2 regions of the Lysinibacillus sp. Y5S-8 genome follow, and region 2 is predicted to be linked to the other one. Evidence: predicted binding sites of a transcription regulator. Region 2 holds the regulator's gene; the other holds the start of a gene.
What was found. Region 2 encodes Rex, which represses fermentation and respiration genes when NADH is low (regulators of the CRP and FNR family bind a similar motif). Its sites were predicted from a motif close to TTGTGAAATATTTCACAA; they were not measured.
Positions count from the first base shown of each region.

Region 1 (7,096 bases), 110 kb from region 2:
CGCTTGTCCTTCTTCATTTACAGAGAAAGGGATTTGCGCTTTATTACGGTAATGCCAAGGCTCTTCCATTCCTTTTACAGGAAGAACAGGTGCATTAATTTTACCAATGCGCTGCATCACATTGCGCACCATATTTTCTTTCCATTTTAACTGCCCCTCATAGGATAAATGCTGTAGTTGACAGCCACCACATTGCTTGAAATAATCACAGGGTGCTACTACTCGATCTGAAGATGGCTTAATAATATCTACAACTTTTGCAAAGCCATAATTTTTCAAGGTTTTCATCACATGTATTTCAGCTGTTTCGTTCGGAAGTGCGCCTTGTATAAATAATGGGTAGCCATCAACCTTTGCGACGCCATTGCCATCATGTGTTAAATCTTCTATATAAACTGAAAGTCGATCATTTTTTTTCACGGGTACTGACATTCGTACATCCTCCATTTCAATCTCCTTATTGTAGCATGTGTTGGCGAATGAAAAAAGAACAAGACTTGCCCGTTATATTGTTCTCCTCACTAACTTGAAAAAAGAGCCACTATTCGCGACTCTTTTCATGTTGCTGAAATAGGTTTATGTCAAGAGCAGAAAAAGCCTTTGGCAAGGTGAGGGGTTGATTTCCGCTCTGCCAGCGTCCTTTCCAGGGGGCGTCTTATGAACCGCTTCACTCACTGCATTCTCTCCAATCAACCATGTGCAACATGGTGAACAAAATAGCTCATTATTTGTATTATTAGAGGAAGGAGCGGCTTTTATTTTCAGTGTGGAGAAGTGCTGAGTGACAACACCCCTCCATAAAGAGTAATGAATACCTTCACTTTATTTGAAAGCCTTTGCTAAACAGAAACATTTTTATGGATTGGAGTGGAGGGTTACTTGACTCCCGTGGGATAGCGAGACAGGCGAGCCCACAGGAAAGCAAGTAGCCTGCAATGGAAATCCTTTTTCACCTTTTGTAAAAATTCTATGGATGATTTTTTTATCAACACTATGAAAAGAGCCGCTATTCGCGACTCTTTTCTTGCTCTTTTGTAATATGATAATCCCTTGGTGCCCACCAAAATGCACACAAGATCCCAAGAATGACGACAATAAAAGGTGCATAAAAAATTAAGAAACTTTGCATACCTTGATTTCCTCCTATGCGTGATTGTCTTCTTTTCCTGTCACATAGTTTTTATTGAACAAGAATAGTTTCATCAATAAATAGAGTGAAGGAAGAAGAAGGCACAGCCCTAAAATAAATGCGATGACTAAAGCAACCGCCATTTGTGTGCTTGTAAAACTATCGTAAATTGTTAAATACGGATACAGTAAGTATGGATATTGTGCTATCCCATATGCAAAGAAGGCTACAGCAAATTGAGCAATAAGAAGCCCAACTGCAAGTCCGTACTTTTTACGCATGGCAATGAGCATGACTGTAATAATAAATAAGACAGCTGAAATCGCAAACATCCACCATAAATTCACCATGTGACTATAACTTTCTGGGTTAATAGATTTCATTTCATACATAATGCCCAGTGCACTAATCATTAATGGTGCTGCCCAAACAAGTGCATATTTTCGCATCAGTTTAGTCGCTTCTACGTCATTTGCTTTATGAGCATACCACGTTAAAAATACGGCTGAAATATACAGCACAGCAGCGATGCTCAGTACCACAATGCTCCAAGCAAATGGACTTGTATATAAAGTCCAGTAGTTTAGCACAGGTTGCCTATCAATCAGATCAACATAGCCTCCACCAGCAATGGCAAAAACAACAGATAAGGAAGCGGGAATTAATAAACCTGCCACACCGTATGTCAGCGTATACCCTATATGTCCTCGCGTGCCGTACGATTCAAAGGCATAGTAGGAGCCACGAATTGCTAACAGTACAAGCGAAATACTGACTGGCACAAGTAAAATCGTTCCGTAATAAAAAGCAGTTTGTGGGAAAAATCCAACGATCCCTACGAAGAAGAATACTAAAAAGACATTGGTTACTTCCCAGACAGGCGATAAATAACGTTTGATAATATTTGTTAAAATATGATTTTTACCAATTAGTAGGCTATAAGCGTTGAAGAAGCCTGCACCAAAATCAATGGATGCGACAATGACATAGCCAAATAGAAAAATCCATAATACGGAAATACCTAATACCTCTAACGTCATAGGATGTCACCGCCTTTTTCAGAGTGGCGATCTTCAATTTCACGCTCGATTGGATTCTTTTTAAACATTCGAACCAAGACGACAATACTTCCTACTGCTAAAACTGCATAAACACCTGCGAACAATAGCATCATTAAATCCACATGGTCACTCGTAGTAGCTCCCTCCGGTGTACGCATTAGACCATACAGTATCCATGGTTGACGTCCAACTTCCGCAAGCCACCAACCTGCTTCGATGGCAATGATTGACAGAGGTCCTCCCGCAACAATAATCCATCTATACCATCGCGAATGAATAAATTGCCAGCCCCGTGCTTTCCCTACAACATAAAGTAATGAAACTAGCACCATAAACATACCAATGGACACCATAATATCAAAGAGATAATGAATATAGAGTGGTGGTAAATCCTCCTCCGCAAATTGATCTAAGCCAATTACCTCTGCGTTAGGATTAAAATGTGCAAGAATGCTCAAAGCATACGGAATTTTAATGGCGTATTTTACTTCTTCTCCATCTAATACACCAAATAATACAAGCGATGCTTTACCCTCTGTTTCAAAATGCCATTCTGCAGCGGCTAGTTTTTCGGGTTGATATTCAGCTAAGTATTTTCCTGAAAAATCTCCAATTACAGCAGCAGCTATGGAGAAAATCAAGCCAATTTTCATAAGTAAAAGCAATGATTTTTTATGGTATACATGCTTAGAGCCTTTTAACATTCTGTATCCCGCAATAGCTGCTAGTACAAATGCCGATGTCATATACGCTGTCACAAGTACATGCGCTACCTTTGTCGGCATGGCCGGGTTAAACATCGCTAAAAAAGGTTGAATATTGACAAGTTCTCCGTTTACAATATCAAATCCTTGTGGTGCATTCATAAAAGCATTAACAATTGTAATGAAGACCGCTGACATCGACGCTCCAACAGCGACAGGAATTAATAGTAGCATATGTTTTTTCTGACTATCAAAGCGGTCCCATGTATATAAATAGATCCCTAAAAATATAGCTTCAAAGAAAAATGCAAACGTTTCCAAAAAAAGTGGTAATGCAATCGTTTGACCAGCAAGTTGCATAAAGTTAGGCCACAATAATGAAAGCTGTAAGCCAATGGCAGTTCCTGTTACAACACCTACGGCCACAGTAATAACAAAACCACGCGCCCAACGTCTCGCCATTAAGATATAATGCTCATCATTCTTTTTATACCCAGTCCATTGAGCAATCATAATCATCAACGGGACACCTACACCAATCGTTGCATAAATAATATGGAACGATAATGTTAACTCCGTTAATGCTCGACTCCAAAAGACTGCTGATTCATTAATCATCTCATTGCCCCCTAACTTCCAAATATTCTTCCAAGAATGGAAAGTAGCATAATAATTGCAACACCAAAACTTATCCATATAAGTTTCTTTTCTTGTGACTTATACAAAGGCAACACTTCCTTTCCCTTATCCATACCCCCATTTTCCACTATTACAACGAATAAAACCTTAATAACGGACCGAAATTTCAGGCTATTATTAAGGTTTCAAATTTTGTTCAACTAATATACGCACATTTGCCAAACATTTTTCTAAATTCATTCACAATCTAAGCTCTAAAGATGAAATCGTATAATTTAGTCCATTCTAATTTAATAAAGGAAGAAATCGGATTAAGTAGGTTTGCAGAGATTCTTATGTGGCAGTTCTGGTTTTCGGCTTCTATTGGGAAGGTTAACTTTGGGAGTGTGTGGGGTAGATATTTTTGGGAGTGGTGAAGCTTTTCTCTTTAGAGGACTTCCTAATATGCAGATCCCTCACTTTTATAAGTACGAGATAGAATGCCCCAATTAATCCAAAAAGCTCATCCAACTAAAATAGGATGAGCTTTTTGGATTAATTAAATGCGGTCTTCTTCTCGAATATCTGCAAGTGGGACAAAGATTTCAATGTGACGCTTCAGATTTTCAAATGTAGCTGGTGCGTCTCCGCCATATTCGCCATCTAGGTTAAGATGGACTTCGTTTTCAGTCGTGACTTTGACAACGCTGGCTTTTTTATAAATGACACGATCGTCATTTAAATGTTCGCCTCGTAATGCCATAGCAGCTAGTTGAATAAACTCTGGAAGGCTTACTTTTTTCAGTACTATTACTGTAAAGTAACCATCATTAATACTCGCATCAGGGGCAAGTTTTTCAAAGCCACCTACTGAATTCGTTAAACCACATAGGAACATCATGGCGTCCCCATCAAATACTTCGCCATCATATTCAATACGCATATGGGAAGCTTTGATGGATGGAATCATTTCTACTGCCTTTACATAATAGGCTAACTGGCCAAGCATTGTTTTCATTTTACTTGGTACTTCATAAGTGAGTTCTGTAATACGTCCCCCAGCAGCAATATTAATGAAATAGCGTTCGCCATTTAAGAGACCCACGTCTACTGGTAATGTGTCGCCTTGAATTATAATGTCTACAGCCTCATCAATATTTCGAGGAATATGCACAGCACGGGCAAAATCATTTGTAGTGCCCATCGGAATTAGACCAACTTTCGGACGGTTTTCAAATGGACTTACACCTGAAACAACTTCATTTAATGTGCCATCTCCACCAACTGCGATGATGATATCAAAACCACGCTCTACCGCATTTTTTGCTGCAAGCGTTGCATCTCCCTCACATGTTGTTGCATGACAGGATGTCTCATAGCCTGCTACCTCTAGTTTTTCCAACACCTCTGGTAGATGTTTCTTAAATACTTCGCGTCCAGATGTAGGATTATAAATGATTCTTGCTCGTTTCATAACATACCTTCCTGCTTCATAAGATTCTATTTCATTCAACGAAATTCTACGTTGAAATGTTGCAATGCTCTTGTTATTTTTGTAATGCGTTTGTTACCTGTTTTTTAAAGTCCTCATAGACATATGTCCAGTAAGTTGGGTTCGAGATATTTTCCTCTCGAATTTCTGCATAAAGAGCTTTTTGAGCTTCTTCAAATGTTGGATCTTCTTTATCTGGTAAACTCGCTCGTTTCGTTACGACTAACTCTTGTAATTCAGGCGCACGTGGTCCCCATTTTCCTACAACCTCACCTGCATCATCTAACAACAGATAAATCGGGATAGCACGACCACCTTTTGTTAAATAACGATCAATTAACTCTGTATCAGCATCACGGAAAACGGTACGCATTTCTAACCCTGCCGCTTCAGCAACACGACGAATAATAGGATTGTTTAACATAGCGTCTCCGCACCAATCTTCTGTAATGGTTAAAATTTTTGGCTGCTTATCTTTTAGTAATTCGATGAAGCCATCGTTTGTTGGCACTTTAAAACCATCATAAATACGGAAGCTCTCTTCTTTCAACGTCGTCATGTTCTCCATATATTGTTGTATCGAAATAGCTTCTTGAAAATATTGTTGTTCAGTTTTCATTGGCTCGTCCCCCTTATTATTGTCTATTCTATATTTTGCTATGAATACTCTTTTTAAACAACTATTAAGTGTTATAAATTGCAAATTAGTTACATTTTTGAAAATTAATAGCCGAGGGAGCAATAAAGCTCTCTCGGCTATTATGTTACAACGAGTATTATCGTTTGGCAATTTCTTGTTGTAATAATTTATTAACCATTGGAGGGTTGGCTTGACCTTTTGTTGCCTTCATAATTTGACCAACTAAGAAGCCAATTGCACGATCTTTACCATTTTTAAAGTCTTCGATAGATTGTGCGTTGTTATCTAAAACTTCTGTTACGATAGCTAGCAGTGCACCTTCATCGGAAATTTGAACTAAACCTTTCGCCTTCACAATATCCTGTGCAGAACCACCGTTTTCTACTAATTCAGCAAATACTTTTTTACCGATCTTAGAAGAAATTGTTCCGTCAGTGATTAATTTCACCATCTCAGCAAGGTTTTCTGGTGTTAATGCAGTATCTTTAAGGTCTTTTTGTTCCGCATTTAAGTAAGCTGAAACATCACCCATTAGCCAGTTAGCAGAAAGTTTCGCATCTGCATCGTTCACAATCATTGCCTCGAAGAAGTCTGAGATTTCTTTAGAAATAACAAGAACTCCTGCATCATATGATGTTAAGCCTAATTCTTCTACATAACGTTTTTTACGAGCGTCTGGAAGCTCAGGAATTTCTGATTTCACTCTCTCTAGCCATGCATCATCAATCGAAAGACGAACTAAGTCTGGCTCTGGGAAGTAACGGTAATCATCTGTTCCCTCTTTCACACGCATTAAAATTGTTTTACCTGTTTTTTCATCGAAGCGACGTGTTTCTTGCTCAATAATACCGCCTGATAATAATACATCAGCTTGACGTAATTCCTCATGCTCTAAACCACGACGAACATAGTTGAAGGAGTTCAGGTTTTTAAGCTCCGTTTTTGTGCCAAATTCTTCTTGACCATACGGACGAAGAGAAATGTTGGCATCACAACGTAATGAGCCTTCTTCCATCTTACAATCAGATACGTCTGTATATTGAATAATTGATTTTAATTTTTCTAGGTAAGCATATGCTTCGTTTGGTGTACGAATGTCTGGCTCAGAAACAATCTCAACAAGTGGTGTACCTTGACGGTTAAAGTCAACTAATGAGTGATCCCCAGCATGTGAAAGTTTACCAGCATCTTCTTCCATATGAAGACGTGTAATACCGATACGTTTTGTATAGCCGTCTACTTCAATATCGATCCAGCCGTTTTTACCGATTGGTTTATCGAATTGTGAAATTTGATAAGCTTTCGGATTATCTGGATAGAAGTAGTTTTTACGGTCAAATTTTGTTTCTTGTTCGATTTCCATATTAAGTGCAAGTGCAGCACGCATTGCAAAATCTACTACATTTTTGTTAAGGACTGGTAGGACACCAGGGTACCCTAAATCAATTACTG
Region 1 covers NZ_CP145889.1:4,039,371-4,046,466, forward strand. The annotation lists gene rlmD (23S rRNA (uracil(1939)-C(5))-methyltransferase RlmD) at 1-432, opposite strand, end outside; gene V6670_RS19795 (hypothetical protein) at 1,007-1,129, opposite strand; gene V6670_RS19800 (cytochrome d ubiquinol oxidase subunit II) at 1,144-2,169, opposite strand; gene V6670_RS19805 (cytochrome ubiquinol oxidase subunit I) at 2,166-3,512, opposite strand; gene V6670_RS19810 (diacylglycerol kinase) at 4,072-4,986, opposite strand; gene V6670_RS19815 (thioredoxin family protein) at 5,060-5,623, opposite strand; gene gatB (Asp-tRNA(Asn)/Glu-tRNA(Gln) amidotransferase subunit GatB) at 5,781-7,096, opposite strand, start outside.
Region 1: the regulator Rex is predicted to act here: its motif matches at 3,762-3,779, upstream of V6670_RS19805 (cytochrome ubiquinol oxidase subunit I).

Region 2 (7,096 bases):
GTATGTATGGATCAGCAAGGGGGTTTTGTACAACCGCCTGCATGACAGTTCCGCATAGTGCAAGTCCAACGCCAATCAATAATGCAAAAATCACACGAGGCATTCTGACCTGTAAAATAATATTCAAGTAGGATTCGCTATCCACATTATCAAGCGAGCCAAGCTTCCCGTTGGATATAGTATGTAGCAAAATATCCATTGATTGCTTAAAAGGTATGCTGACTTGTCCTATTGATACAGAAAAAACGGCAGATATTAAAATGGCACCTATTAAAAGCAAGATAATAACATAATAAATATTGCCCATTCCTATTCTGTTAGCTTCCTGATTATCCAAGATTTCACCTCTATCTAACAAACTATTAGTTAATGATAACGATTATCATTTTCATTTTGTATTGTAAGTGATAATCTTTTGAAAAACAACAGGAAAATTTTTAATTATAGATTATTCATACATTTAGTAGATGAATAATCCACTAATGGCGCTTTCATTCACTAAAATTATTTTTTCGTTGAGCATAACAACAATAAGTTCAAAAATCCCATTTATTATATAGAAGAGAAAATTTAGGAATTTCCAATTAACTAATTATAGTCAAAAATTAAATGTAAAAATGCTTGCTTTTATTTTTAACTATGGGCTTGGTTTATGATTATCTCATTGGGAACTAGAGGAATTAGCTATAGGAGAATTGCTATTAGACCCCCCTCACCTAACTACCTTGACTAGAGGTTAGGCAACAGGAAAATCAGCAATCGATGATGGAGGTAATTTAAACAATTTATTGGAGCTATGATGAAATCACCCTGCTGTTATATGGATCATCAACTATAAAAAAATCTCATTGGAAAAAGAGTACTGAATGGGACAAATATAGAGGGATATACTTGTTACAAGCGCTGTGCATTTAAGGTATTCATTATAAAAACCACTTCCCATAAAATTATGGAAAGTGGTTATGTTTAGTCAAAAATTTTAGCTGAAACTAAAACTTACATCATGCCTGGCATACCGCCCATGCCGCTCATATCTGGCATTGCTGGTGCCGCTTCTGGAATATCTGCTACAACTGCTTCTGTTGTTAAGAATAGCGCTGCAACTGATGCTGCATTTTGTAGAGCTGAACGAGTTACTTTTGCTGGGTCCACTACGCCTGCTTCCATCATGTTTACCCATTCGCCAGTAGCTGCATTGAAACCAATGCCAACTTCTTCACGTTTTAGGCGATCCACGATGATTGAACCTTCAAGACCAGCGTTATTAGCGATTTGGCGAACTGGTTCTTCTAAAGCACGTAAAACGATTTTCACACCTGTAGCTACGTCGCCATCTACTGATTCAGCTGCTTTTTCAACTGCTGCATAGACGTTAAGAAGGGCTGTACCACCACCTGATACGATACCTTCTTCAACAGCGGCACGAGTAGAGTTTAGAGCATCTTCAATACGAAGTTTACGTTCTTTAAGCTCAGTTTCTGTTGCAGCACCAACTTTGATAACTGCTACGCCACCTGCTAATTTTGCAAGACGTTCTTGTAATTTTTCTTTATCGAATTCTGATGTTGTTTCAGCAAGTTGTGCACGGATTTGACCAATGCGTCCTTCGATTGCGTCTGCACCGCCAACACCTTCAACGATTGTTGTGTTGTCTTTTGTTACAACAACTTTTGCTGCACGTCCAAGTGAAGAAATATCCGCTGATTTTAGGTCTAAGCCTAATTCTTCAGTAATTACTTGACCACCAGTTAGGATAGCGATATCTTCAAGCATTGCTTTACGACGATCACCGAAGCCTGGTGCTTTTACTGCTACAGCATTGAATGTACCACGAAGCTTGTTCACAACAAGAGTTGCAAGTGCTTCTCCTTCCACGTCTTCAGCAATGATTACTAATGGACGACCTTGTTGTACCACTTGTTCTAATAGTGGTAATACTTCTTGAATGTTTGTAATTTTTTTATCAGTAATTAAAATGTATGGGTTATCAAGAACCGCTTCCATTTTATCTGTGTCAGTTACCATGTAGTGTGAAGCATAGCCACGGTCAAACTGCATACCTTCTACTACATCAAGTTCTGTTGTGAAGCCTTTAGATTCTTCGATTGTGATAACGCCGTCGTTACCAACACGCTCCATTGCTTCAGCGATCAGTTGTCCAACTTCATCATCTGCAGCAGAAATAGCAGCAACTTGTGCAATTTCTTCTTTATTGCTTACTGGACGAGAAATAGCGTGTAATTCTGTAAGTGCAGCAGCAACTGCTTTATCAATACCTTTGCGGATACCTACAGGATTTGCACCAGCCGTAACGTTTTTCAAGCCTTCACGAATAATTGCTTGTGCTAATACTGTTGCTGTTGTTGTACCGTCACCAGCGATTTCATTTGTCTTAGAAGCAACCTCTGCTACTAATTTTGCCCCCATGTTTTCATATGGGTTTTCTAGCTCGATTTCTTTAGCGATTGTTACACCATCATTTGTAATAAGTGGTGAACCGAATTTTTTTTCTAAAACAACATTACGTCCTTTTGGTCCTAATGTTACTTTTACTGTATTCGCTAATTTATCTACACCTTGTAACATTAATGAACGAGCGTCTTCTGAGAATTTAATATCTTTTGCCATGAGAATTTACCCTCCTGAAATGGAATATTCGTTAAGCTTCTTCAATATATTTATATCAATTTCATCTTATTGTCATTTTCGTTAAACAAACAATAAGCCTTCACCTTTATTTAAGGTGTGAATAATGTACTTATTCAATAATTGCAAGAATATCGCTTTCGCGTAAAATTAGGTATTCATTACCTTCAAATTTAACTTCTGTTCCAGCGTATTTAGAGAAAATAATGCGGTCGTCAACTTTAACGTCAAGCTCTACACGTTGCCCGTTCTCTAATACACGACCTGTCCCAACTGCTACTACTTTACCCTCTTGTGGTTTTTCTTTTGCAGAGTCAGGTAGTACAATACCGAATGCAGATTTCTCTTCTACCTCGATTAGTTCAATTACAATACGATCTCCTAGTGGTCTTAACAAGTGAAACAACCTCCTAATAATTAAATAATTGTTAAAATTTATTAGCACTCTATATCAATGAGTGCTAACACAATTATTATGATAATCAATCACACTTTTTTTTGCAAGCCAGAACTTCGAAAAATTTTGTTTTCTTTCCATATTCCTCTACAATAGAAAGGAAGCATATGAATGGAAAGGATTTTGACTGTGACTAATTCTCAAAAAATAACGAAACATAAAAAAACAGCCCTGTATGTCTTATTAATTTATATCGTGATGCAGATTTCAAGCAGATGGCTGCTCTTACCGTTTCATAAGCTCGTTATGAAGATAACTGATCTAGCTTCTGAACAAGCGGCTCCCATTACTCAAGGCTGGTATATTGCCCTTAGTTTTGCTATTGCGCTCATTTTAAGCTTAATCCTAACATCTCGTGATAAAGCCTTTTGGAACATTTATCAAGGAAAAAAGGAAACGATCCCTCTTACAATTGTTTGGGGAATCTTCGGTTTCTTCCTCGTGTTCTTTGGTCAAATGATTGGTGCCGCTATTGAGATGGCTGTTTTCGGTATAGAAGGAGGTTCCCAAAATACCGCAGATATCGTCGCTATAGCTCAAGGTGCTCCCGTTGCTATATTAGCGATTGTTGTATTTGGGCCTATTTTAGAAGAATTCGTCTTCCGCAGAGTCATATTTGGCTCGCTTGTCCAAACAACAAATTTCTGGGTAGCGGCTATAGTAAGTGCCATATTCTTTGCGATTATCCACTTCGACTTCTCGCATATCTTGCTTTATACCATTTGTGGCTTAATATTTGCCTTTTTATATCACAAAACAAAACGCATTTGGACTTCTATTATCGCACACGTTATGCTTAATGGATTTGTGACACTTGTACAATTCTATGCAGAGCCATTGCAAAAGTTTCTTCAAGAACTAGAAAAAATGCAATAATTTTTTGTAAAGTCATTGTAAAGCGGCATTAGAACACAAAAGCTCGGTGTCCCATTGAGGGCACCGAGCTTTATCTATTACTGTTGATTCAATTCTTCTATTTGTCGTCGTTGCTGCTCAAGCGCCTCTTCAATCTGACGTTTTTGCTCCGCTTCCTGTTCTTCTTTTAAACGAATTTCCTCAGATTTAAGATATTTCTTATAACCAATCCGAGAAATCATAATACTAATTTCATACAAGATAAACAATGGCACAGAAACCATTAAATGTGACGCCAACTCTGGCGGTGCAATAATCGCTGCACATACAAATAAACCAAAGTATGAATATTTACGAATTCGAATTAGTAAATCTGGACTTAATATACCAATTCGCGAAAAGAATAAAACAACAATCGGTAACTGGAATAGAAAACCAAAGGGTATTGTAAGCTTAAACAAAAATGTAAAATACTCATGTATACCAATGGTTTGCTGTATCTCCAAATCATTCGATAAATTCATCATGAATTTTATGACATACGGGAAGAGTAAAAAGTACGAAAAAGATAACCCTGCAATAAACAATAGAAATGAATAAGGTATATAGCTTAGAGTGGCTTTACGTTCTACTTCTCTTAATCCAGGGCTAATAAACGACCATAATTGATACATCAACACTGGCGATGAAAGAATAAAGGCAATTATAAAAACAACTTGTATATAAATTGCAAGTGGTGTGACTACGTCAAATGCATGAAGCTCAATATTATATTTTGCTCCAGTCATTTGAAGGTATTTAACAAGCGGCTTTGCGACGAAAAAGCCGCCAGCCATAGCGAGAACAAAGAAAACGGCAACAATGAACAGCCGTTTTCTTAATTCTTCTATATGCTCAATGACAGTTAGATCTTTTGGATTCATTCCTCAAACATCCTAACTTACTTATCTAGTTCTTTCTTTTTCTTGTCATCATCATCTTCGTCGGCTAAACCTTTAGTAGCATTTTTGAATTCACGTAGTGTTGAACCAAATGCCTTACCAAGCTCTGGTAACTTCTTAGGGCCAAAAATTAATAACGCGACAATTCCGATAATAATGAGGCTCATAGGACCAATTCCACCCATTACAGCCACCTCCTCTTTATATCCATCATTTTAACGCATATTTCGCCATTTTGCTAACTAATTATATGTGAAAGTTTTTCGTCTCTCTCACAGGTTTAGCCGCATTTTATTAAAAAATATTATTTGACAGAAATGGTGAATTACACTTAAAAATATGTATTATTTTCACACTTCCTGATTACGAATTAAATATATAAGCGCTTGCAATTCTACCGATAAATCAATGGTTAAAAGCTGCATTCTATCTGGTACTGTTAACCGTTCTGGTGTAAAGTTTAAAATACCCTTTGCATTCATTGCTGCTAAACGATCCGCCATTTTTTGTGCGGAGCGTGGTGAAACGGTTAAAATCGCAAGCTCTGCACCGTATTCTGCATACTTCTCCTCCAGTAAATCTGGATGAAAAACAGGAATATTACTAATCATTTTGCCATCCTTCGGTGCTTTAGAATCGAATGCTACGACAATATGTGTATTATGGTTTTTTTGAAAATTATATTTTAATAATGCACTGCCCAAATTCCCCACGCCAATTAACGCTACTTTTGTCGTTTCATGTTGATCAAGCGTCTGGCTAAAAAATTGTAATAAATGCTGCACATCATAGCCATAGCCCTTTTTACCAAGAGCGCCAAAATAAGAAAAATCACGGCGAATCGTTGCAGAATCTATTTTCATCGCTTCACTCAGTTCCTTCGACGAAATACGTTCCATACCTTCTTGTGCAAAGTTTTGAATAAATCGATAGTAAAGAGGAAGTCTTTTTGTAGTGGCTTGTGGGATTTTTAATTCTTGTTTCAAACTTTCTCCTCCTTATGATGAACCTCAATCAATTTTACTGTATTTAACTACTAATTTTAATACATTTATCCTTAACTATATACAACATTTTTGCAATCCACTAGCGTATTTCTCTTTAGTTAATGGCGCTTTGTACGCAACTAACTAAAAAGAAATCGTTTCAATCTTACATGACTGCTAGGAATAAGTAAAGCACCTACATTGCATGCAAATCGTTCATCCATTACACTAAGGTAGAATTGAGGTGTCAAGAATGATTGTTTTACAGGTCAATCAACTAACTAAATCCTTTCTTGCAGATGAAATTTTAAGTGGTGTTAAATTAGAAGTTCAACATCGTGATCGTGTTGCCTTAGTAGGGCGAAACGGTGCAGGTAAATCGACTTTATTAAAAATAATCGCTGGTCAAATGTCCTATGACTCCGGGGATATCATTATCCCAAAGGGCATTCAGGTTGGCTATTTAGAGCAACATGCTGGATTAAATTCTACGTTAACTATTTGGGATGAAATGATGACGATTTTCGAACCGCTTTTAGCCCAAGAACAAACGCTCCGCTCGCTCGAACAGCAAATGGCTGATCCTACCGTTTACGAAAATCCCACTCTGTATGCGAAAGTTATGTCGGAATACGATCAACTACAGCATACTTTTAAGGATGCTGGCGGCTATCAATATGAATCGGACATACGTTCAGTGCTTCATGGAATGCAGTTCTATCCCGAAGACTATGATAAACCCATTAGCTCACTATCTGGTGGACAACGCACACGTTTAGCACTGGCTAAGCTTTTACTTAGTAAACCAGACCTTTTAATTCTCGATGAGCCTACGAACCATTTAGATATCGAAACATTATCTTGGTTGGAATCTTATTTAAAGAGCTATGAAGGAGCTATTTTAATTGTTTCCCATGACCGCTACTTCTTAGACCAAGTCGTTTCCATTGTCTACGAAGTGTCACGTCATCGTGTTACAAAATATACAGGCAATTACAGTGCTTATTTAGATGAAAAGGCTAAAACCTATGAACGCGATGTCAAACTTTTTGAGCGTCAGCAAGATGAAAAGGCCAAGCTAGAGGATTTTATCCAAAAGAATATTGCACGTGCCTCTACAACAAAAATGGCACAAAGTCGACGTAAAATGCTTGAACGAACTGAGTGGATGGAATCGCCAGATGGTGATGAGAAATCTGCTAGTTTTGGTT
Region 2 covers NZ_CP145889.1:4,153,939-4,161,034, forward strand. The annotation lists gene V6670_RS20270 (iron ABC transporter permease) at 1-307, opposite strand, end outside; gene groL (chaperonin GroEL) at 997-2,628, opposite strand; gene groES (co-chaperone GroES) at 2,759-3,043, opposite strand; gene V6670_RS20285 (type II CAAX endopeptidase family protein) at 3,215-3,979, shown strand; gene tatC (twin-arginine translocase subunit TatC) at 4,057-4,881, opposite strand; gene V6670_RS20295 (twin-arginine translocase TatA/TatE family subunit) at 4,899-5,084, opposite strand; gene V6670_RS20300 (redox-sensing transcriptional repressor Rex) at 5,250-5,885, opposite strand; gene V6670_RS20305 (ATP-binding cassette domain-containing protein) at 6,139-7,096, shown strand, end outside.